3 regions of the Salipiger sp. ABN3_019 genome follow, and region 3 is predicted to be linked to each of the others. Evidence: riboswitches for the same ligand, from Rfam matches in the RefSeq annotation. Region 3 holds a riboswitch; each other region holds the start of a gene.

Evidence for each region. Region 3 has a riboswitch for cobalamin ahead of ACXAD2_RS04760 (DUF1636 family protein). Riboswitches for the same ligand answer to the same signal wherever they lie in the genome.
Region 1: linked by a shared signal. The riboswitch ahead of nrdH (glutaredoxin-like protein NrdH) and the one ahead of ACXAD2_RS04760 (DUF1636 family protein) in region 3 are both predicted to bind cobalamin.
Region 2: linked by a shared signal. The riboswitch ahead of ACXAD2_RS26840 (TonB-dependent receptor plug domain-containing protein) and the one ahead of ACXAD2_RS04760 (DUF1636 family protein) in region 3 are both predicted to bind cobalamin.

The regions. Positions count from the first base shown of each region.
Region 1 is NZ_JBSWTP010000010.1:778,093-785,865, reverse strand. Features, by position in the region: gene nrdE (class 1b ribonucleoside-diphosphate reductase subunit alpha) at 1-1,909, opposite strand, end outside; gene nrdI (class Ib ribonucleoside-diphosphate reductase assembly flavoprotein NrdI) at 1,894-2,307, opposite strand; gene nrdH (glutaredoxin-like protein NrdH) at 2,327-2,548, opposite strand; cobalamin riboswitch at 2,646-2,846, opposite strand; gene ACXAD2_RS25665 (asparaginase) at 3,421-4,413, shown strand; gene ACXAD2_RS25660 (alkaline phosphatase D family protein) at 4,507-5,916, shown strand; gene katG (catalase/peroxidase HPI) at 6,168-7,773, shown strand, end outside.
Region 2 is NZ_JBSWTP010000010.1:1,022,486-1,030,258, forward strand. Features, by position in the region: gene ACXAD2_RS26815 (ROK family transcriptional regulator) at 1-283, shown strand, start outside; gene ACXAD2_RS26820 (alkaline phosphatase) at 596-2,062, shown strand; gene ACXAD2_RS26825 (hypothetical protein) at 2,134-2,556, shown strand; gene ACXAD2_RS26830 (ABC transporter ATP-binding protein) at 2,563-3,243, shown strand; gene ACXAD2_RS26835 (ABC transporter permease) at 3,240-4,568, shown strand; cobalamin riboswitch at 4,656-4,861, shown strand; gene ACXAD2_RS26840 (TonB-dependent receptor plug domain-containing protein) at 4,974-6,806, shown strand; gene ACXAD2_RS26845 (ABC transporter substrate-binding protein) at 6,806-7,621, shown strand; gene ACXAD2_RS26850 (FecCD family ABC transporter permease) at 7,618-7,773, shown strand, end outside.
Region 3 is NZ_JBSWTP010000004.1:175,852-183,624, forward strand. Features, by position in the region: gene cobN (cobaltochelatase subunit CobN) at 1-1,292, opposite strand, end outside; gene cobW (cobalamin biosynthesis protein CobW) at 1,317-2,372, opposite strand; gene ACXAD2_RS04760 (DUF1636 family protein) at 2,369-2,812, opposite strand; cobalamin riboswitch at 2,903-3,115, opposite strand; gene cobO (cob(I)yrinic acid a,c-diamide adenosyltransferase) at 3,154-3,765, shown strand; cobalamin riboswitch at 3,966-4,161, shown strand; gene ACXAD2_RS04770 (ABC transporter substrate-binding protein) at 4,331-5,344, shown strand; gene ACXAD2_RS04775 (FecCD family ABC transporter permease) at 5,341-6,381, shown strand; partial or broken gene ACXAD2_RS04780 (ABC transporter ATP-binding protein) at 6,378-7,146, shown strand; gene ACXAD2_RS04785 (FecCD family ABC transporter permease) at 7,215-7,773, opposite strand, start outside.

The DNA of each region.
Region 1 (7,773 bases), on a different contig from region 3:
CCGGACCGATCTCATAGGCGTCGCGGTAATACTCGAGGTTCTCGTTGTTCATGAAGGCGGCCGGGTAGTAGACGCGACCGATCTTGCCTTCCTTGCGGATCTCGATCTTCGACACGATCGGGTGGATCGAGGAGGTCGAGTTGTTGATGTAGCTGATCGAGCCGGTGGGCGGAACCGCCTGCAGGTTGCGGTTGTACAGCCCGTGCTCCATCACGTCGGCCTTCAGCTGCTCCCAGTCGGCGCGCGAGGGCAGGGCGATGCCGTCGAACAGTTTGGCGACGGTCTCGCTCTGCGGCAGCCAGTCGCGGGTCACATATTTCTCGAAGAAGCTGCCGTTGGCGTATTTCGACTTCTCGAAACCCTTGAAGGTCATGCCCTTTTCCCGCGCCATGGCGCAGGAGGCGCGCAGCGCGTGATAGGCCACGGCGGCGAAATAGACCGAGGTGAACTCGACCCCCTCGTCCGAGCCGTAGTGCACATGCTCGCGGGCGAGGTAACCATGCAGGTTCATCTGGCCAAGGCCAATCGCGCGGCTCTCGTCGTTGCCGCGGCGGATCGAGGGCACGCTGTCGATCGCAGACATTTCCGACACGGCGGTCAGCGCGCGGATCGCGGTCTCGATCGAGGTGCCGAAGTTGGGGCCGTCCATCGTCTTGGCGATGTTCATCGAGCCGAGGTTGCACGAGATGTCGGTGCCCAGCTTCGAGTAGCTCAGGTCGTCGTTGAACTCCGACGCCTCGGCCACCTGCAGGATTTCCGAGCAGAGGTTCGACATGGTGATGCGCCCGTCCACCGGGTTCATCTCGTTCACCGTGTCCTCGAACATGATGTAGGGATATCCGCTCTCGAACTGGATCTCGGCCAGCGTCTGGAAGAAGGCGCGGGCGTTGATCTTGGTCTTGCGGATGCGCTTGTCCTCGACCATCTCCTCGTATTTCTCGGTGACCGAGATTTCCGAGAAGGGCACGCCATAGACCTTCTGCACGTCATGCGGCGAGAAGAGGTACATCGGCTCGTTGCGCTTGGCGAGCTCGAAGGTCACATCGGGGATCACCACGCCAAGGCTGAGGGTCTTGATGCGGATCTTCTCGTCGGCGTTTTCACGCTTGGTGTCGAGGAACTTCAGGATATCGGGGTGGTGCGCGTTCAGATAGACCGCGCCCGCGCCCTGACGGGCCCCAAGCTGGTTGGCGTAGGAGAAGCTGTCTTCGAGCAGCTTCATCACCGGGATGACGCCCGAGGATTGGTTCTCGATGCCTTTGATCGGCGCGCCGGCCTCGCGGATGTTTGTCAGCATCAGGGCGACGCCGCCGCCACGCTTCGACAGCTGCAGCGACGAGTTGATGGCGCGGCCGATGCTTTCCATGTTGTCTTCGATGCGCAGCAGGAAGCACGAGATCAGCTCACCCCGGCTCTTCTTGCCCGCGTTGAGGAAGGTCGGCGTGGCGGGCTGGAAGCGGCCCGACAGGATCTCTTCCATGAAGGACATCGCCAGCCCTTCGTCGCCGCGCGCCAGCGCCAGCGCCACCATCACCACACGGTCCTCGTAACGTTCGAGGAAGCGTTTCCCGTCGCGGGTCTTCAGCGTGTAGGAGGTGTAGTATTTGAACGCGCCGAGGAAGGTCGGGAAGCGGAACTTCTTGGCAAAGGCCGCGTCCCAGATCTTCTGCAGGAAGCTCTGCTCATACTGCGCGAGCACCTCGGCCTCGTAATAGCCCTCGTCGACGAGATAGCCCAGTTTCTCGGTCAGCGAGTGAAAGAACACCGTGTTCTGGTTCACGTGCTGCAGGAAATACTGCCGCGCGGCCATGCGGTCCGCCTCAAAGCGGATGTTGCCGGCCTCGTCATAGAGGTTCAGCATCGCGTTGAGCGCGTGGTAATCCAGCGTCTCGTTCAGGCGGTCAAGCATGGGGTCCCCCAGAAAGCGTCGAGCCCGTCGTTGACGCGGGCGAAATCCTTGGTCGTTCCCGCCAGCTCGAAGGAATAGAGCAGGGGGACATTGCATTTTTGCGCGATGACGCGGCCCGCAAGGGCGAAGGTCTCGCCGAAGTTGCGGTTGCCGCCAGCGATCACGCCGCGCAGCAGCGCGCGGCGGGACGGGTCATTGAGAAAGCGGATCACCTGTTTCGGCACCGCGCCCCGGCCCTCGCCATCGGCGTAGGTCGGGCAGATCAGCACGAAGGGGTCGGCGGTCTCGGGCGTCATCTCTTTCGGCGACACCGGGATGCGCAGCGCCGCCCGGCCAAGGCCAGAGATGAAGCGCGCGGTGTTGCCGCTGGCAGAAGAAAAATAGACGAGCCCGGACATGGCCGATCCCCTCGAATGATCAGGAGGCGATGCGTGCGATCAGGTCGGGGCGGAAGCCCGACCAGTGGTCCTCGCCCGAGGTGACCACGGGCGCCTGGCGATAGCCCATCTCGGTGACGCGGGCCATGGCGTCGGCGTCCTCGGTCAGGTCGATCACGTTGTAATCGATGCCCTTGGCGTCCAGCGCGCGGGTGGTTGCGGTGCACTGCACGCAGGCCGGTTTCGAGTAGACGGTGATCATGCTCTTGCGTCCTAAGCTGTGAAGGGGAGGGCGCACCGCCGGACAGGACTTTTGCCTGCCGCCGTTTGATCACGCCCCGAACCCTCCGTTCGTGGTAAATTCTATCCGGCTTCCGGCAGGTCTCCTGGCTTTGCGGGTCGTGGTTCCGGCCGCGCCTTCCCGGGATATCCCAGTGGCTCTCAGGGCCTTCACTCGCCGCTTACAGTTGCGAGGGCAGCACCGGAATCAGACCGGTTTCCCTCTTAGCGCCGCGCCGGGCCGTCACCCGACTCGATGAACCGAAAGCAACTACATGTAGATCAGTTCACCAATAGGCCGTCAACATACAGTTAGCGGTGGGCGGATCGGAAATCGCAAGATGATGTGGAATGAGGCAGATGAGACACGCGGCGCAGGTGGTGCCTCGGAATGCCTGCGGTCCAGAGACCACATCCGCCACCGCAGCGCCAGACGCCGCAATCCGAGCCCGCCCTTGCATCATTGAGGGGTGGACTGCTGCGACCAACGCAGATCGCTGAAACTGGAGCGGATTTGCCGCGTTCTCGCTGCCATGCGCACAGAGCAGGGCAGGCTTGCAGCTTTTGCGATTGTGAGCAATTGGAACAGTTAGTACATTCTGCTCACAGACGCGGAAACGCGTTACGGGATTTCCCGGGGCTTACTCCTCCTCCCTCAAGCCCCGGAAATCGGCGGCGACCCTTCTCCTCCTCCCTTGGGTCGCCGCCTCCCCCCGTATCTTCCCAAAACGCTATCTTCCCTAAGGTTCCGAACCTCTGCATGGTCGATCCCGCGTGGGTGGCACTGCGCCGATCCTTCCGCGCAGTCGCCGCCGGGCCTCATGGTCCGCGCATCCCGTGCCATAGGAGTTTCGCATGCCCCATATCGTTCTCGTCGCGACCGGAGGCACCATCGCCTCTTTTGCCCAGACCGAAGGGGGCCCCGTGACCGCCGGGCTCACCGGCGACGCGCTGCTGAAAAACCTGCATGCGCCCTTGCCGGGCATCGACGTTACCGTCGACAACCTTCCCGCGGCGGGCAGCAACGCGCTGACACTCGAGACGGTCCATAGTATCTGCCGCCATATCGACGCGCGGCTTGCCGAGCCGGGTGTCGATGGGGTGGTCGTCACCCATGGCACCGACACGATGGAAGAAAGCGCCTTCCTCGCCCGCCTGCTGGTCAAATCCGACAAGCCTGTGGTCTTCACCGGGGCGCAGCGCCACGCGGGCCAGCCCGACACCGACGGGCCGCGCAACATGCGCGACGCGCTGCTCACCGCCGCCACGCCCGACCTGACCGGCGTTGGCGCGGTGATCGTCTTCGAGGGCGACATCCACGGCGCGCGCTACGTCAGCAAGGTGCACAGCTCGCGCGTCGACACATTCCGCTCGAACGGCCACGGCAAGCTGGGCGAGATCGACGAGGGCGAGGTGCATCTCTACTCCCGCCCGGCACGCCCGCGGTTTGTCATCGACACGCCCGCGCTTGATCCTGATGTCGAGCTGGTGGCGCTGGGGCTCGGCAGCACGCCGCGCTATCTGCAGTGGGCCGGGGCCAATGGCGCCAGCGGCGCGGTGATCGAGGCCTTTGGCCGCGGCAATGCGCCCAAGGGCTTTGCGGATGCCACGCGCGATCTGGTGGCGGCGGGCATCCCGGTGATCCTCGCCTCGCGCTGCCCCGAGGGACGCACCCGCGCCATCTATGGCTCCGACAGCGGCGGCGTCACAATGGTGGAGGCGGGCGCACTGCTCGCCGGGGACCTAAGCGCTGCCAAGGCCCGTCTGCTGCTCGCTGCGCTGCTGCCGACCCTGCCCACAGGTGCCGGGCGTATGGCGGCGATCGCCGAGGCCATCGCCAAGGTCTGACAGACCTTCCCGCGCGATTTTCCGCGCGGACACGGGCATTTCCGCGGCGGATGCCTATCTCTAGCGAAGGCAAGACACAGCAGGACCCCGCAGATGAGCAGTTTCCCCGATCGGATCGGCCCGATCCTCTATTTCCGTGCCGCTAAGGCAGATGCGCTGCGCGTCGCCGCGCTTGTGGTGCGCCCCGAGGGCGAGACGCCCGGCGAGATGCTGGCGGGCGGCATGGGTGTCGCCCCGCTGCCTCTGGCCGCCTGCGAGGGCCGCCAGCTTTGGCGCTATGATCTGACGCTGCCACAGGACGCGCCGCACTACAGTTTCGAGGGCTCCGAGCGCTGGGTGCAGGCCGATCTCTCCGGTGATCTGCGCATCGCGTTCGTCTCCTGCAACGGCGAAGAGCATGGCGACCTTGGCCGCGACGCCGAAGAGCGCAACGCCATGTGGCAGCGCCTGCTTGGCCAGCACCGGGACAGCGCCTTTGGCCTTATGCTCATGGGCGGCGACCAAATCTATGCCGACGAGGCGACCCATGGCCATCCGCTCAGCGACGACTGGCCGGACGAAATTCCCGAAACCCCCACGCCCGCGCAGCTTGCCGATCTCGAACGCCACCTGCGCGCCCGCTTCTACGAGCGCTACCTCAGCACCTTCTCGGCCCCCGGATTTTCCGAGGTCTCCGCCGAAGTGCCCGCGCTTTGCGTCTGGGACGATCATGACATCTGCGACGGCTGGGGCTCGCTGCACCGCGACGCCACCCGCTCGGCGGTGGGGCAGCTGCTGTTCCGCGTCGCGCGCGAGACCTATCTTTTGTTCCAGCATGCGGCGCGCGAAGAGGATGTGCCGCAGCTTTTCCTCGACCCTGAGGGGCGCAGCCTGTCATGGCGGCACGAGCTGCCCGGCCTGACGCTCTTTGGCCCTGATCTACGATCCGAGCGGGAGCGCCGGCAAGTCATGGGCGCGCCGGGCTGGCAGGGCGTCACCCAGACCGAAGGCGGCCCGCATACGTTCCTCGTCTCCTCCGTGCCGCTGCTCGGCCCGCGCCTGTCGCTGATCGAGGGGCTGATGATGGCGATCCCGAAGATGCAGAAATACGAGGATGATCTGCGCGACCAATGGCAGAGCCGCGCGCATCGCGACGAATGGCGGCGGATGCTGAGCGAAGTGCTGCGGATGCGCCGCGCCGGGCCGGTCACCGTGCTGTCGGGCGAGATCCACCTCGCCACCCGCGCCGAGATGGGCGCGGGCGAGCATCTCATCCACCAGCTGGTCGCTTCGGGCATTTCGCACCGCGCGCCGCCGCGCGCCTATGCGCTGGGGCTGGGCACGCTGGCGGGGCTGGGCGAGGCACCGCTGCCCGAGCATCCGATCCGCATCCGCCCGTTGCCGGGCCAAAGCACGCGCTACGCGGCAGCGCGCAACTACCTGCGGCTGGAGCGCCGCAGCGGCCAGTGGCGCGCGATCTGGGAGCTGGAGGACAGCGGCCCGACCCCGGCCATGGCGCTGTGATGGCGCCTTCGCGTAACCGGCTCGTGACATAAATGCAGCATGTGAAACTCATAATTTAGCCCGAGGCAGAATGACGCATGCGCAACGTCAGGTGGTACGAATCACCTGACCCGTCCGGCCCGTCTGGTTAGACTGACCGTGCAGGAGGGAAGACGGCGTCGAGCCGGGCAGGGTCCGCCAAAGACCCGCGCCAGCGCCCCACGCCCTGCCTTCGTCCCGCGCAAGGATGACCATCCTATGGGAGAATTGACATGGACGGAAACGACATCAGCACCGCAGGCAAATGCCCGGTGATGCATGGCGGCCTGACCGAGCGGGGCCAGTCGGTCACCAGCTGGTGGCCCAAGAGCCTCAACCTCGACATCCTCAGCCAGCACGATCTGAAGACCAACCCGATGGGGCCGGACTTCGACTATCAAGAAGAGCTGAAATCGCTCGACGTCGAGGCGCTGAAGGATGACCTCCGTCAGCTGATGAAGGACAGCCAAGCGTGGTGGCCCGCCGATTGGGGATCCTACGTCGGCATGTTCGCCCGCGTCGCGTGGCACGCGGCGGGCTCTTACCGTCTCGCCGACGGGCGCGGTGGTGGCGGCACCGGCAACCAGCGCTTTGCACCGCTGAACTCCTGGCCGGACAACGTCAACACCGACAAGGGCCGCCGCCTGCTCTGGCCGATCAAAAAGAAATACGGAAACAAGGTCAGCTGGGCTGACCTGATGATCCTCTCGGGCACCATCGCCTATGAGGTCGCGGGGCTGAAAACCTTTGGCTTCGCCTTCGGCCGCGAGGACATCTGGCACCCCGAGAAAGACGTCTACTGGGGCGCCGAGAAGGAATGGCTCGCCGCCTCCGACAGCCGCTATGACGACGTGTCGAACCCCGCGACCATGGAGAACCCGCTGGCCGCCGTGCAGATGGGCCTGATCTATGTGAACCCCGAGGGGGTGAACGGCCAGCCCGATCCGCAGAAGACCGCCGAGCAGGTCCGCGAGACCTTCAAGCGCATGGCGATGGATGACGAGGAAACCGCCGCGCTCACCGCAGGCGGGCACACCATCGGCAAATGCCACGGCAACGGGCTCGCCGAGGACCTCAGCGCCGATCCCGAAGCCGCCGAGCCCGAGTATCAGGGCATCGGCTGGATGAACACCAAGGGCCGCAGCATTGGCCGCGATCAGGTGGTCTCGGGCATCGAGGGCGCATGGACCTCCAACCCCACGCAATGGGACATGGGCTGGTTCGACATGCTCTTCGGCCACGAGTGGGAGCTGAAGAAATCCCCCGCCGGTGCATGGCAGTGGATGCCGGTGGACATCAAGGAAGAGGACATGCCCGCCGACGTCGAAGACCCGGCGATGAAGACCATGCCGATCATGACCGACGCCGATATGGCGATGAAGGTGGACCCGGCCTATAACGCGATCTGCCAGAAGTTCATGGCCGACCCCGCCTATTTCGCCGACACCTTCGCCCGCGCGTGGTTCAAGCTGACGCACCGCGACATGGGCCCCAAAGCGCGCTACTTCGGCCCCGATGTGCCCGCCGAGGATCTGATCTGGCAGGACCCTGTCCCCGCGGGGACAACCGATTACGACGTTGCGGCGGTGAAGGCGAAAATCGCTGCATCCGGCCTCAGCCCTGCCGAAATGATCGCCACCGCATGGGACAGCGCCCGCACCTACCGCGGCTCTGACATGCGTGGCGGCGCCAATGGCGCACGCATCCGACTGGCGCCGCAGAAGGACTGGGCGGGCAACGAGCCCGAGCGTCTTGCCAAGGTGCTCTCGGTGCTGGAGCCCATCGCCGCCGAAAGCGGTGCCTCCATCGCCGATGTGATCGTGCTGGCGGGCAATCTCG
Region 2 (7,773 bases), on a different contig from region 3:
CTTCGAGGCGCAGATCGGCCCTTGGGTGGACCGCACCGGCGACGCGCTGGCGCATGCGATCCGCTCGATCGGCTCGGTGATGGATTTCGAAGTGGCGCTGATCGACGGCGCCATGCCCGCCGACGTGCGCGACCGGGTGGTGACGCGCACCCGCGAGGCGCTCGAAAGGCTCGACACCCGCGGCATGCTGCCCCCCCGCCCCGAAGCGGCGCAGGTCGGCGCCAACGCGCGCGCCCTCGGCGCAGGCTGCGCTCCGATCTACGCGCAGTATTTCTTTCAGTAAGGCGATGGCTCGAGATCTCTTCTCGACATGAATGCCGATACGTTATATCGTTACCTTGCATTCCCGATCACGCGCGCCGGGTCCCATTTAGGCCCCCGCGCTGACTGAAATTGCGCGCAAAGCAGACATGCGGCCCCATGCGAATGGCGGTCGCCAAACTCCGTTTCACATTTCTTTCATCCAATCATCACACACCCGTGACGCAGATGCGGTCTGAGGCCTGAGACACCCTCAATCGTGCAATGGGCCCCGCCCCCCGAACTTCGGAGCGTCACAGTCGTGAAAACGATCTTCACCACCACCTCTCTCGCCATGATCCTCGCCGCTGGTACCGCCAGCGCTCAGGATCTCCCGCAGGCCAATGACGCCTGGTTCACCGCCGGTCAGGACGCCATTCAGGCGATCATCAACCGCGAAGTGAACACCGGCCGCGCCAAGAACGTCATCCTGCTGGTTGCCGACGGCAACGGCGTGGGCACCAACTACGCCACCCGCCTCTATGCCGGTCAGCAAGAAGGCAAACTGGGCGAAGAGCACGTGCTGCCCTATGAGACGCCCGACTTCCACAGCGCGCTGGTGAAGACCTACAACATCAACGCCCAGACACCGGACTCAGCGCCCACCGCGGGCGCGATGAACACCGGCGTCAAGCAGCGCTTCAACCTGATCAACCTCGGCGGCGACGCGATCCACGACGATTGCGCGACCGTGGCAGGCAACGAACTGACCACCTTTGCCGAGATCGTCACCGGCATGGACAAATCGGTTGGCGTGATCTCCACCGCGCGCCTCACCCACGCCACCCCGGCGGGCGTCTACGCCAAGACCGCCAACCGCAACTGGGAAGGCGAAGTGCCCGAGGGCTGCACCGCCCAGAAGGACATCGCGGCCCAGCTGATCGACCAGATGGACGCCGGTGTCGTCGACCTCGCCATGGGCGGCGGTCGCCGCTATTTCGCCGGTGAGGATGTGACCCTCGACGAGGGCGGCAACGGCCGCCGTCCCGATGGCGTGAACCTGATCGAGCAGGCCACCGGCAAGGGCACGCAATACGCTTGGAACACCGAGACCTTCAGCGGCCTCAACCTCGACGGCGAGACCCCGATCCTCGCGCTGTTCAACGACAGCCACATGGAATATGAAGCCGACCGTGCCGAGGATGACGAGCCCTCGCTGGCCGACATGACCAAGGCGGCGATCGAGTATCTGTCGAAGAACGACAACGGCTATTACCTCGAGATTGAAGCAGGCCGCGTCGACCACGCCAACCACGCGGGCAACGCCAAGCGCACGATGATCGACGGCATGGCCTTCGCCGACGCCGTGGCCATGGCCGACGAGCTGACCGATGACGCCGACACGCTGATCATCGTCACCGCCGACCACGAGCACTCGATCGCCTTCAACGGCTACTGCGGTCGCGGCACCCCGATCGAGGGCCTGTGCTACGACGTCGCCAAGACCGGCGAGATGCACTCGGACGAGCTGGTGCTGGCCGACGATGGCAAGCCCTACACCGTGGTGGGCTACCTCAACGGTGCCGGCTCGGTGCTGGTACAGGAAGGCAACGACTACGCCGGCTCGCGCCCCGATGTGACCCAAGAAGAGGCCACCGACCTCGACTATGTGCAGCAGGCGCTGATCCCCAAGTCGTCGGAAAGCCACTCGGGTGAAGACGTCGCCGTCTACGCCAAGGGCCCTTGGGCGCATCTCTTCGACGGCACCATCGAGCAGAACGTGATCTTCCACGTGATGAACCACGCCGTCGCCGCCGAGTGACCCTGATCTGATATGCTGGGCGGGGGCGGCGCTGACCGCCCCCGCTGCCGTTCCGACCGATAGGTACCCCAATGCTGACCCGCCGCAGGCTCATCGCCTCCGCCCTCGCCACACCCTTCATTGCCACCACTGCTGCCGCCGAAGACCCGCTGAAAGTGCGCGAGCTCTATCAGGCCAAGGGCCGCGGCCTTTCTGACCTCGCCAAGACCAGCGCCGGAAAGCGCCTGACGGTCGAGGGTTTCATGGCGCCGCCGCTGAAGGCCGAGAGCCGGTTTTTCGTGCTCACCAAGATGCCCATGGCGGTCTGCCCCTTCTGCGAGACCGAGGCCGAATGGCCCAATGACATCGTCGCGGTCTACACCAAGCGCATCGTGGATGTGACGCCCTTCAACGTGAAAATCGTCACCAGCGGCGTGCTGGAGCTCGGGGCTTACAAAGACCCAGAGACCGGCTTTCTCAGCATGATGCGCCTCACCGACGCCAGCTACGGCTGAGCTGCCATGTCCCTCCCTCTCGAGATCTCCGGGCTGACCGTGCGCAGCCCCCGCGACCGTGTTCTGCTGGATGTGCCCAGCCTCTCCGCCCCGGCGGGCACGCTGATCGGCATCCGCGGCGCCTCTGGCGCTGGCAAATCCACGCTGCTTTACGCCATCGCCGGGCTGCTCGAGCGCGCCACCGGCTCCGTGCGCTGGGGCGAGACCGACCTGCTTGCGCAGAGCCCCGAGCGCCGCGCGCGCTTTCGCGCCGGGAACATCGGCATGATCTTTCAGGACTTCCTGCTGTTCGAGGAGCTTGGCGCTCTGGACAATGCCGCACTCACCGCCCTCTTCCGCCCGCGCGCCGAGCGTGCCGCCCTGCGCCAGCGCGCCGCCCAGCGCCTCGCCGCGCTCGGGCTTTCCGACACCGACCGGCGTGTCACCAGCTTCTCGGGGGGTGAGCGCCAGCGCGTCGCCATCGCCCGCGCCATGGCCGCCGAAGCGCCGGTCCTGCTGGCCGACGAGCCCACTGCCAGCCTCGACCGGCCCAATGCCGACCGGCTGATCGACGATCTGGTTGGGCTGGTCCGAACGCAGGGCACCACGCTGATCGCCGTCAGCCACGATGCGGCGCTGCTGGCGCGGATGGACCGGGTGCTGACCATCGCAGACGGACGTCTCGCACAGGACGAGGTGGCGGCATGAGGATGCTCTGGGACAGCCTGCCGGTGCTGGCGCAGGACATCGGCCTGCTGATCCTGCTGCTGGCGCCTGCGCTGCTCACTGGCCTTTTGGTACTGCGCGGCTACGCACCTTGGCCGCTGCTGCGCGGGTTCCTCAGCCGGTTCCGGACCAGCGCCGCGCTTTTCGTTCTGCTGATCGCCATTTCGGTTGGCATGGGCGTCGGGCTGCTCGCGCAGGAGCGCGGGCTGCGTCACGGCACCGCGCGGGCCGCCGACAAGTTCGACCTCATCGTCGCCGCGCCGGGCAGCGAGCTGACCGCGCTGTTCGCCTCGGTGTTCCTGCAGCCTTCGGATATGGCGCTGATCTCGGGCGCCACCTATGCCGAGATCGAGACCCACGAGCATGTGGCCATCGCCGCGCCGCTGGCCTTCGGCGACAGCTATGGCAACGCCCCCGTGGTGGGCACCACCGCCGAATTCCTGCGCCACCTGAGCGATGATCGTATCGAGGGCAGTCTCTGGCAGGATCACGCAGAAGCGGTGATCGGCGCGCTGGTGCCGCTGGAGATCGGCGCGCAGTTCACTCCGGCGCATGGGGTTGGCGACGCCGCCGATACCGAGGCGCATGGCGATGAGCACGGTCATGGCGGCGGCATCACCGTCACCGGGCGCATGGCCCCCACGGGCACGCCATGGGACCGGGCGATCCTCATCCCGGTCGAATACGTCTGGGAAATCCATGGTCTTGCGAATGGTCATTCGCCGGATCGCGACACCCAGATCGGCCCGCCCTTCGATCCCGAATATTTCCCCGGCACGCCTGCTGTGGTGATCCGCTCCGACGAGCTTTGGGCCAATTATGCCCTGCGCTCGGAGTTCACCCGCGATGGCGAGACCATGGCCTTCTTTCCCGGCGCGGTGCTGTCTGGCCTCTACCGGGTGATGGGCGACGTGCGGCAGGCGATGTCGCTGATGGCCTTGGTCACACAGGTTCTGGTCGCCGCCTCGGTCCTGCTGGGCCTCTTCATCCTCACCCGCCTGTTCCGCCGCCAGATTGCCTTGTTGCGCGCGCTTGGTGCACCGCGCCGCTTTGTCTTTGCCACGGTCTGGGCGTTCAGCGCGGCGCTGCTGCTGAGCGGTGCGGTGCTGGGGCTCGGGGTCGGCTGGGGCGCGGCCGAGCTTTTGTCGCGCGTGGTCACCGCCCGCACCGATATCGCCATCTCTGCCCCGCTGGGATGGGGCGAGCTGCATTTCCTTGCTGGCTTTGTGTCGGTGACCATGCTGCTGTCGCTGCTGCCCGCCGCGATGGTGCTGCGACAGCCGGTTGTGGACGGGCTGCGCAGCTAAGCTGATGCTCCCCAGAGGCGCGACACCAAGCCGCCCCCTTCGCGCCCTCTGACCGTTTGTGATTGTTGCGCGACGGCGAACTAGCCGCTATTCGGTGCCTGCTTCGGTTCCGGGCGGCCTGCCGCTCGGTGAATAGGGAATGCGGTGCGGGCCTTGGCCCAACTCCGCAACTGCCCCCGCAACTGTAAGCGGAGAGCGATGCCGGACCATGTCACTGCTCCCTTCGGGGGCGGGAAGACCCGGCGAAGCTGTGACCCGCGAGTCAGGAGACCTGCCGAAGCCGATCACCCAGTCCCGGCGCGGGGAGCGCTGCGGGCGACGGACCTTCCGTAGAGGTGGCATGACGCTAACCGTCTGCGGAAGGAGAAGTCCCTTCTTACGACACATAAAAAGGAAGAAGGGACAATGAAGCGACCCATTTTGTTCGGCCTGCGCGCCGCAACTGCCCTAGCGGCAGCCAGCCTGTCCGGCGCGGCCTACGCGCAGGAGGGCTATGACCTCGGCACCATCACCCTCAGCGCCAACCGCGGCGAGAGCACCGAGATCGAGCGCAGCGGCGCGACGGTTGAGGTTGTGACCAAGGAAGATCTGGAAAAGACCGGCGAGACTCGTGTCGCCGACTATCTTGCCAGCCTTCCGGGCATCAGCGTGACCACCAACGGCGGCATCGGCACCAACACCACCCTGCGCATCCGCGGTGCCAGCGGCCAGTACATCGGCGTCTACATCGACGGGATCAACGTCAACGATCCGTCGGGCACGCAGATCGAATACGACTTCGGCGCGCTGACCACCGCAGACGTCAGCCGGATCGAGGTGCTGAAAGGCTCGCAGTCGGCGCTCTACGGGTCCGAGGCCATCGCCGGTGTGATCAACATCACCACAGCGCGCCCGACGGAGCCCGGCCTCAGCCAGAACGTCGCCGCCGAATACGGCAGCTACAACACCCGCAAGCTGAGCTATAACCTCGGCTATCTGGGCGAGCGCGGCAGCTTTGCCACCACCCTGAGCCGGGTCGAGACCGATGGCTTCTCTGCCGCCGACGAGGACGATGGCAATGACGAGGCAGACGGCCACGAGTCCACACGGCTCAGCTTCTCGGGCGATTACGCGCTGACCGATACGGTCAGTCTGGGCGCATCCGGCTTCTGGCAGAAGACCGAAACCGAATACGACGAAAGCTACCCTGTCCTTGCCGATGGCACCCATGACGAGGTCTCCAAGAGCGAGCAATACGGTCTGCGCGGCTTTGCCCGCATCGACGCGGGCGCGCTGAGCCACGAACTCTCGCTCCAGTATTTCGAGAACGACCGTTCGACGTCGAGCAACGGCTACGACTACCCGTTCTATGGCCAGCGCTGGACCCTCGGCTATCAGGGACAGGCAGAGCTTTCGGCCACCACGCTGACCTTTGGCGCCGATGCCACCCGCGAGCAGTATGAGAATGACGGCGACGAGGGCGATCAGGACACCTATGGCATCTGGGCCCAGGCAAATTGGCACCTGTCGGACCAGATCGAACTGGTGACCGCCCTGCGCCACGACGATCACTCGGATTTCGGCGGCAAGACCACCGGCCGCGTCTCGCTGGCCTATCTGCCCAGCGATGATGTCACCCTGCGCGCCAGCGTCGGCACCGGCTTCCGCGCGCCTTCGCTCTACGAGCGCTACAACGCCTATGCCGGCAATCCCGATCTCGAGCCCGAGACCTCGCTCAGCTACGAGCTTGGCGCCGAGAAGCGCTTTGACGGCGGCAAGATCACGGCGACACTCTTCCGCACCGAGATCACCGACCTCATCGAGTACAACTACGACACTTGGGCGTACTCGCAGGTCGAAGGGACAAGCTGGATGCAGGGTGTCGAGCTGTCCGGGGAAACGCAGATCACCGACAGGCTTGGGCTGGCGGCAGCCTACACATGGACCGACACCGAAGACGCCGAGACCGGCGACCGTCTCACCCGCGTGCCGCTGCATGATCTTGCGCTGACGCTTGATGCGGCGTTCACCGATGACTTCAGCGGCGCCTTCCGCGTGCGGCACGTCGCCGGGGTGGAGGACACCAACAACTCCCTGCCCGACTACACCGTCGCCGATGTGAATTTCCGCTACGCGCTGAGCGGCAATGCCGAGCTTTACCTGCGGGTCGAGAACCTCTTCGACGAGGACTATCAGACCGTGACAGGCTATGGCACCTCGGACCGCGCCGCTTATTTCGGCGTCCGGGGCAGCTTCTGATGCTGCGGCGCGCGCTGCTCTGCCTTGCCCTGGCCACCGCTCCGCTCGCGGGCGCGGCGGGCGAGGCACCGGCGCGCGTCGTCTCCATGAACCTTTGCACCGACCAACTGGCGATGCTGCTGGCCGCGCCGGGTCAGTTGGTCTCTGTCTCCGATCTGGCAAGCGACCCGCACAGCTCGGCCATGGCCGAAGAGGCTCGGGCCTATCCGGCGAACCACGGGCAGGCCGAGGAGGTCTGGCTGCTGCGCCCCGATCTGGTGATCTCGGGCAGTTTCACCGCGCAGGCGGCGGTGCAAATGCTGCAGCGCCTCGGCACCGAGGTGCTGACCCTGCCGCCCGCCTATTCGCTCGATGATGTGCCGGACCGCATTCGCGCTGTCGGGGAGGCACTGGGGCGCGAGGCACGCGCCGAGGCGCTCATCGCTGAGTTTCAAACGCAGCTCGCCGCGCTGCGCGCAGAGATCGCACGCCAGCCCACCGCCGCGCTCTACTACGCCAATGGCTACACCACGGGCGACAACACGCTGGCCGGGGAAATCCTTCTGGCCGCGGGCTTCGACAATATCGCCGGTCCGGGCGGCGGCGGTCATCTGCCGCTCGAAGCTCTGGCCATGGCCGATCCCGAGGCGCTGATCACCGCGCGCCCCTACCCCGGCGCATCGCGGTCCGAGGAAATCCTCGCGCATCCGGTGCTGCGCCAGATCCGCGAGGCGCGCGCCGGACATCAGATGACCGGCAGCGACTGGATCTGCGGCACCCCACACGTGCTGCAGGCCATCGCCGACCTCACCGACTTCCGCAAGGAGATCAAATGACCCGCGCCCTCGCGCTTCTCCTGCCGCTGGTGCTGGCGCTGGCGGCTCTCTCGCTGTCGCTTGGCCCCGCCGATGCGACCCTGCCCCAGAGCCTGCACGCGCTGATCGCGGGCGGCGACGGCCCGCTGCCCATGGTGATGCGCGAGATTCGC
Region 3 (7,773 bases):
GGCTCCGGCACATCATAGCCCGCCGCCTGCAGGTCACTCAGGATCGCGCGCGCCGAGGCGGGCGCGTCGAGCCCCACCGCATGCCCCATCTGCCAGTCCTTGCCGGGATAGGTCGAGAGCACCAGCGCCACCCGCCGCTCCGGCGCCGACACCCTGGCCAACTTCAGCCAACTCGCAACCCGCGCCACCAGCGCAGCGATGCGGCCGTCATGCGGGCGGTGCAGCATACGCGAAAACTGCAGCGCGGGATCGCGCGGGCCGGGCTCTTTGAAGGAGATCACCCCGCCGCTCAGCCGACCGTCCACTTCGGGCAGCACAACGTGCATCGCAAGATCGGCAGGCGAAAGGCCGCGCTCCGCCGCGTCCCATGCCGCGCCGGTCGACGTGGCCAGCGCCGCCTGAAACACCGGCACCCCGGCGACGTCGAGGACCGATCCGCCCTCGGATCCTCGCCCCGAGAACGCGGTGAGGTTGACGATGGCGTCGGGCGCCAGCGCCTGCACCGCCGCGCGCATGTCCCCGGCGAGCCCCTGTGCCTTCAGCGACAGTGCAAAGAGCCCGACCACCTCGGCGCCTTCAGCGCGGAAGGCGGCGAAAAGCGCTTCGACCGGAGCGATGTCCGCCGCGACCAGATAGGCGCGGTAGAACACCAGCAGCACCCGGCTGCCCTTCATCTTTCCAGCACTACTCCGAGGAGCGCGAGGGGCAGCGCCCCTCGCATCTGCCAGCGCCAGCACGCCAGCCTCGGGCGTCCAGAGCCCCCAATCCGGCAGCGCCCGCGCGCCCGGCACCGGTCCGGCAGAGAGCCCCGCCGCCAGCGCCAGCTGCGCCAGCGCGCCATGCGCCGCCGCCGTCCCGCCCATGTCGCAGAGCTGCGCCAGTCGCCGCAGGGTCGAGATCGGCAGGTTGGAGATCGCATCGAGTTGCGTATCCTCGCGCCCGTCCGCCGGCAGCACCGCCAACGCGATGCCGCGGCGCTGCGCCAGCGCCTGCACCTGAGCCAGCCCGTAGGACCAGTAGGACCTGCCGCCGATCAGCCGGATCAGGATGCCCGTCGCCCCTTCAAGGGTGCGGTCCACATAGGTGTCGACCGACAGCGGGTGCTGCAGCGCCGCGAGATTGGCCAGTCGCAGGCTCGGCAGGCCACCCTCGGCGCGATGCCACGCCGCCGCAAAAGCCCCGAGATCGCTGTCGGAGAAGGACAGCACCACCAGCTCCGCCGGGCTTTGGCCCAGATCGGTCGGCGTGGCGCTTTCCTCGAGCCCATGGCTCTCGCGGAAGATGACATGCATGGCGGGCCCCAGGGTCTATGCGGTCTATTCGGCGGGCTGGCGGGCCGTCCCCAGCGCGGCCTCGATCACCTCGCGGCGGATGTCGTCATGTTCTGCGATGACCACCAGCTTGCCCTGCCGCGCCTCGCCCGGCTGCCACGGACGGTCAAACTGGTGGCGCACCCGCGCGCCCACCGCCTGCATCAGCAGCCGCATCGGCTTGCCTGCGACGGCAGCATAGCCCTTCACGCGCAAGATGTTGTGATCCCGCGCCAACCCCTCGATCGCGCCCACCAGCGCGGCGGGATCGGCCAGCTCAGGAAGGTCCACGACGATCAACTCAAAGTCGTCATGGTCGTGATCATGCGGCGTGTCGTGGTGACTGGGACGGGCTGCCATATCGTCCTCGGCCGCCGCCTCAAGACCGAGGATGACGCGCGGATCGACCACGCCTTCGGCCACCTCGATCACCGGGATCGGGCGCGGCGCTTCGGCGGCGATCACCTCCCGCGCCTTGGCGACGCCCTCCGGCCCGGCAAGGTCGGGCTTGGTCAGCAGCACGAGGTCGGCGCAGGCGATCTGATCCTCAAAGACCTCCGACAGCGGGGTCTCGTGGTCGAGGCTGTCGTCGGCAGCGCGCTGCGCATCGACCCGCGCCACATCGGGCGCGAACCGCCCCGCCGCCACCGCCTCGGCATCGGCCAGTGCGATCACCCCGTCGACGGTGATGCGCGAGCGGATGTCGGGCCAGTCGAAGGCCTTCAGCAAAGGTTTCGGCAGCGCCAGACCCGAGGTCTCGATCAGAATGTGGTCGGGGCGCGGCTCGAGCGCCATCAGCGCCTCGATGGTGGGAATGAAGTCATCGGCCACGGTGCAGCAGATGCAGCCGTTCGACAGCTCAAGGATATTCTCGGCCGGGCAGTCGGGGATGGCGCAGCCCTTGAGGATCTCACCATCGACGCCGACGTCACCGAACTCGTTGACCACCACGGCCAGCCGCCGCCCGCCGGGGTTCTGCATCAGCGCCGAGATCAGCGTGGTCTTGCCCGCGCCGAGAAAGCCGGTGATGACGGTGACAGGCAGTTTCGAAAGATCGCTCATGTGTCGGTCTCCTCAAGCGGATCGGGGAATTCGGCAGGCGGGATGCGCGCCACGCAGTTGCGTTTGAAATGGTCAGGCCGCTGCCGCCATGGGATCAGCCCGTCCGGCGCCGCGTGATAGGCGCGCGCGCCTTCAAGAAGCACCCCGGCCAGCGCGCTTTCGAGATTGCCGTAGACATAGGTCCATTTGCCGGCACCGCCGCGCAGCGCCGCGGTACAGCCCGCGTCGCAGTTCTGCAGGCATTCCACGGCGCGCAGACGCACGCCCTCGGGCGCACCCGCCGCCAGCAGCGCGTCGTAGAGCCGGCGCCCCGGGCGCAGCCCGTCGTTGTCGCCGGGCGTTTTGCTGTTTGCCTTAGGTCGGCATTTCACGCAGACCAACAGCTCGCTGTCGGCCTCGGTTCGTTCGGTCACTCTTAGCGTGTGCGCGCAGTTATTCATTCGCCTCGCCCTATCGGCAGTGCGCACGGAGGTATCGGCGGAATGAGTCCCGGCAAAAGGGTACACCCCGACACCGGCACACCCCGTCCGGTCTCATCAGTCAGGCTGGCAGGTCTCCCGGCTCACGGAATTCAAGGACATAAGCCCAGCGGACGCTCTGCCTTCCCAGCCTGTTGCGGCCAGTGGCAAGTTGAGCGCCCTTTTCCGTTCACGGTCGCGGGGGCGGCTGCTTTGGGCCTCTCACGAGGCCATCGCATTCCCTTTTCACCCGTTTACACGGGCACCAGCGTGATGCCAGATGCGCTCCAAAACCGACCCTTGTCAAGCGACGGAGCGTTGCAATGAGCGATGACCTCGACACACGCCACAACGAAAAGATGAAGCGCATCAAAGCCGCACGCACGCGGATGATGGCGACGAAAACCGAAGAAAAGGGCCTGATCATCGTCCATACCGGGGCGGGCAAGGGCAAATCTTCCTCGGGCTTCGGGATGATCATGCGCTGTATTGCGCATGGTATGCCCTGCGCCGTGGTGCAGTTCATCAAGGGCACTTGGGTGACCGGAGAAGCCGAGTTTCTGCGCAATCGCTTTGCGCAGGAGTGCCGCTTCTTCGTCTCGGGCGAGGGCTTTACCTGGGACACCCAAGATCGCCAGCGCGACATCGCCGCCGCCCGCAACGGCTGGGAGATCGCCAAGAAACAAATTCTCGACCCCGAGGTGCAATTCGTGCTGCTGGACGAGATCAACATCGCCCTGCGCTACGACTATCTCGACATCGACGAGGTTGTGGACTTTCTGCAGACCCACAAGCCGCCCATGACCCATGTCTGCCTGACCGGACGCAATGCCAAACCCGAGCTGATTGAGGCCGCCGATCTGGTCACCGAAATGAGCCTCCTCAAGCATCCGTTCAAAGAGGGCGTCAAGGCGCAGAAGGGCGTGGAATTCTGAGCTCTGGCGGTGCGTATGATGGCGCGCGCCGGCACCTGATCACACCCTGTCTGAGCGCTGTGCCCGCGTCTGGCCGACGGGCCGCAGACGTTTGCTTTGCCGCGCGACTCGCATCCGCGGGTGCGGCTCTGCTCTGCCGCAGAGCGCCGCCCGCCCGGCGATGCGCGGCGAAAGGCAGTTGCCAGAGCGGATCGTGAGCCGCTAAAGAACCTTCGTCGGTTTCCGAAAGGAATCAAAAGGGAATCCGCCACCGCGCCAAACGGTGAACCGGAACTGCCCCCGCAACTGTAGGCGGCGAGCACCAAGCGACACAGCCACTGTGGCCCAGAGCCATGGGAAGGCCGCTCGGTGCAACGACCCGCCAGTCAGGAGACCTGCCGACGCAACGCAACGCGGCCCGGACGGGGATGTCCGGGGAGGTGCCTATGAAATTCGTCTATCGGTGCCCAGGGGCACCGGCCATTGCCAGCTTGCGCGGGGGAAGCCAATCTTCCGTCGCCCCGCCAGCCGTGTGCGCGGCGTTCCCCTCCCTGTCTTCGGTCGGCCACCCTTCTGGAGACACTTCATGTATCGCGCACCCTTGATTGCGGCAGCCCTCGGGGTCGCCCTGCTGCCGCTGGCGGCAAATGCTCAAACATCCTATCCGCTGACGCTGGAAAACTGCGGCGTCGCGCTGACCATCGACGCCGCGCCCGAAAGCGCCGTGACGGTCGGCCAGGCCGCGACCGAGATACTCTACTCGCTGGGCCTCGGCGAGAAGGTGACCGGCACCTCGGTCTGGTTCACCAAGGTGCTGCCCGAGTTCGAAACGCTGAACGCCGGGATCGAGCGGCTGGCGGACAATGACCCGAGCTTCGAAAGCGTCGTCGCCAAGAAGCCCGGGCTCGTCGTCGAACAATACGAATGGCACATCGGCCCGCAGGGCATCGTCGCCACGCGCGAGCAGTTCCACGATCTTGGCATCCCGACCTACACGCTGCCCGCCGATTGCGTCGGCAAGGACAATTCGGTCGGTGTCGATGGCACGCGGCTCGAGCTCTACTCGATGAACAGCGTCTATCGGGGCATCACCGAGCTGTCGCAGATCTTTGACGTCGCAGAGAGCGGCAACGCGCTGGTCACTGATCTGAAGTCGCGCGAAGCGGCGGCCATCGAGAAAGCCGAAAGCCTCGATCTGCCAGAGGATGCGTCTGCGGTGTTCTGGTTCTCCTCGGCGGAGATGGACATCGACCCCTATGTCGCCGGTCAGGGCGGCGCGCCCGCCTATATGATGCAGGCGCTCGGGCTAGAGAACGTCGTCGACAGCAACGAGGAATGGCCCACCGTCAGCTGGGAAACCATCGCCCGTGCCAACCCGACGGTGATCGTCGCCGCCCGGATGGACCGCCGCCGCTTCCCCGCCGACGATATCGAGAAGAAGCTGGAGTTCCTGCGCACCGATCCCGTCGCGAGCCAGATGGATGCGGTGAAGAACGGTCGGATCGTGATCCTCGACGCGCATGGTATGGACCCTTCGATCCGCAATGTCGGCGCGCTTGAGACGCTGGCGGATGCGCTGAGCGGTTTCGACCTCGAATGACCGATCTGACGATGCCGGCGGGGGTCGCGCGGCCCCTGCTCCTGTGGGCACCTGCCGGCATCGCCGCTTTGGTGCTGGCGGTTGTCGCCGGGACCGTGCTGGGAGAGACGCCGCTGCCTTTGTCGATGGTGGCAGAGGTCTTTGCCAACCACCTATGGGGCGCAGGCCACGAGATTGATCCGATCGACGCCGGCATCATCTGGTCCTACCGGCTGCCGCGAAGTCTGGTTGCCGCGGGCTGCGGTGCGGGGCTGGCGCTGTCGGGCGTAATTCTGCAAGCGCTGGTGCGCAATGCGTTGGCCGATCCCTACCTGCTCGGGGTCTCGGCAGGGGCGGGAACCGGGGCGGTGGCCGTCACCATCCTTGGGCTCGGCGGTGGCGCGATCGGCATGTCGGCGGGCGCCTTTGCCGGGGCATCGCTGTCCTTCGTTCTGGTTGTCGTGCTGGCCCGGGCGGCGGGGGGCGGCTCGGCGCAGCTGGTGCTGGCCGGGATTGCCGGATCGCAGCTGTTCAATGCGCTGACGTCTTTTCTGATCACCAAGTCGGCCAATGCCGAACAGGCGCGCGGGATCATGTACTGGCTGCTCGGTAACCTGTCGGGGGTGCGCTGGCCGGATGTCTGGCTGGCGCTGCCCGCCGCCGGGCTGGGCCTTGCCGCCTGCGTCTGGTTTGCCCGCGCCTTGGACGCCTTTGCCTTTGGCGCCGCCGCCGCCGCTGCGCTTGGCGTGCCGGTGCGCCGCGTGCAGATTGTGCTGATCGGGGCGACCACGCTGATGACCGCCATCATGGTCAGCCTCGTCGGATCCATCGGCTTTGTCGGGCTGGTCATCCCGCATGCTATGCGCTTCATCGTCGGTCCGCGTCACCACCGGTTGATCCCGGCCTCGGCGCTTGCGGGTGCGGTGTTTCTCATCGCGGCGGATGTCGTCTCGCGCGTGCTCATTGCCGGGCAGGTGGTGCCGATCGGCGTGGTCACCGCCCTTGTCGGCGCGCCGGGCTTTGCCCTCATCCTGATCCGAAACCGGAGGCGGGCATGAGGTTGCATGCACAGGGGCTGGGCTGGAGTGCCCGCGGAAGACCCATCGTCGACGGGGTGACGATTGATATCGCGCCGGGCGAGACCTTTGGTCTCATCGGCCCCAATGGCTCGGGCAAATCCACGCTGCTGCGGCTGCTTGCCGGGCTCGCACCAAGGCCGCGCGGCACGGTCGCCCTCGATCAGCGCCCGCTGGCGGATTCTGACGCGGCGCGAGATCGCCCGGAGCATCGCCTTCGTCGAGCAATTCGCCGACACGTCCGAGGCGCTCTGCGTGCGGGATGTGGTGGAGCTGGGCCGCACGCCGTGGCTGTCGGCGCTGTCGCCCTTCGGCGCGCAGGACCGCCAGATCGTCACCGAGGCGCTGCGCGGCGTCGCCATGGAGCAGATGGCAAAGCGCAGTTGGTCCACGCTTTCGGGCGGCGAGCGGCAGCGGGTACAGATCGCCCGTGCTCTTGCCCAGAGGCCGCGGCTGCTGATCCTCGACGAGCCCACGAACCATCTCGACATTCACCACCAGCTGTCACTTCTGCGCCTGGTCAGCCGGTTGCCCGTGACTGTGGTGATGGCGCTGCATGACCTCAACCAGTCCATGGCCTGTGACCGGCTAGGAGTGATGGAGGCCGGTCGGCTGGTCGCCTGCGGTCCCCCGCGCGAGGTGCTGACGCCGCAGCGGCTCGCCCATGTTTTCCGGGTGCATGCCACCGCGCTGCACGATCCGGCTGACGACACGACGCTCTTCCGATTCCAGACACTTGAGGACTGACATGAAAGCAGCCGCCCTGTGGCTCGCCTGCCTGGCCATCTGGCCGCCCTACGCCGAGATCGCCCGCGTCACCGGCGGAGCAGCACCAAGAGAAGATAGAGCCCCCCGAGAAAGCCGGTCATCAGCCCGACAGGCATGGTCACCCCGAAGGGCGCGGCCTGGCTTGCCAAATCCGCCGCCATGAGTAGCGCCGCTCCGGTCAGTGCGGCGCTCAACAATGGCACCTCCGGTGCTCCGGTCAGGCGCCGTGCGAGCTGCGGCGCGGCGAGGGCGACAAAGGCGATCGGGCCGGTTGCGGCCGTGCCGACCGAAGAGAGCCCGACCGCCGCCATCACCAGCACCGCACGGACCCGCCCCACGGGCACGCCCAGTTGCCGGGCCATATCCTCGCCCATCTCAATGGTCGAAAGCTGCCGCGACAGCAGACAGACCGCCGGCGCAAATATCGCCAACCCCGCCCATACGGTGGCCGCATGCCCCCAAGTGCGCGCGTTCAGCGAGCCTGCGAGCCATACTTGCGCGGCCATGACCATGTCGATCTCGCCCATCGCCAGAAGGAGTGTATTGGCGCCTGTCAGAAACGCCCCTGCCCCGATGCCAACAAGGATCAGACGGTGGCCACCACCA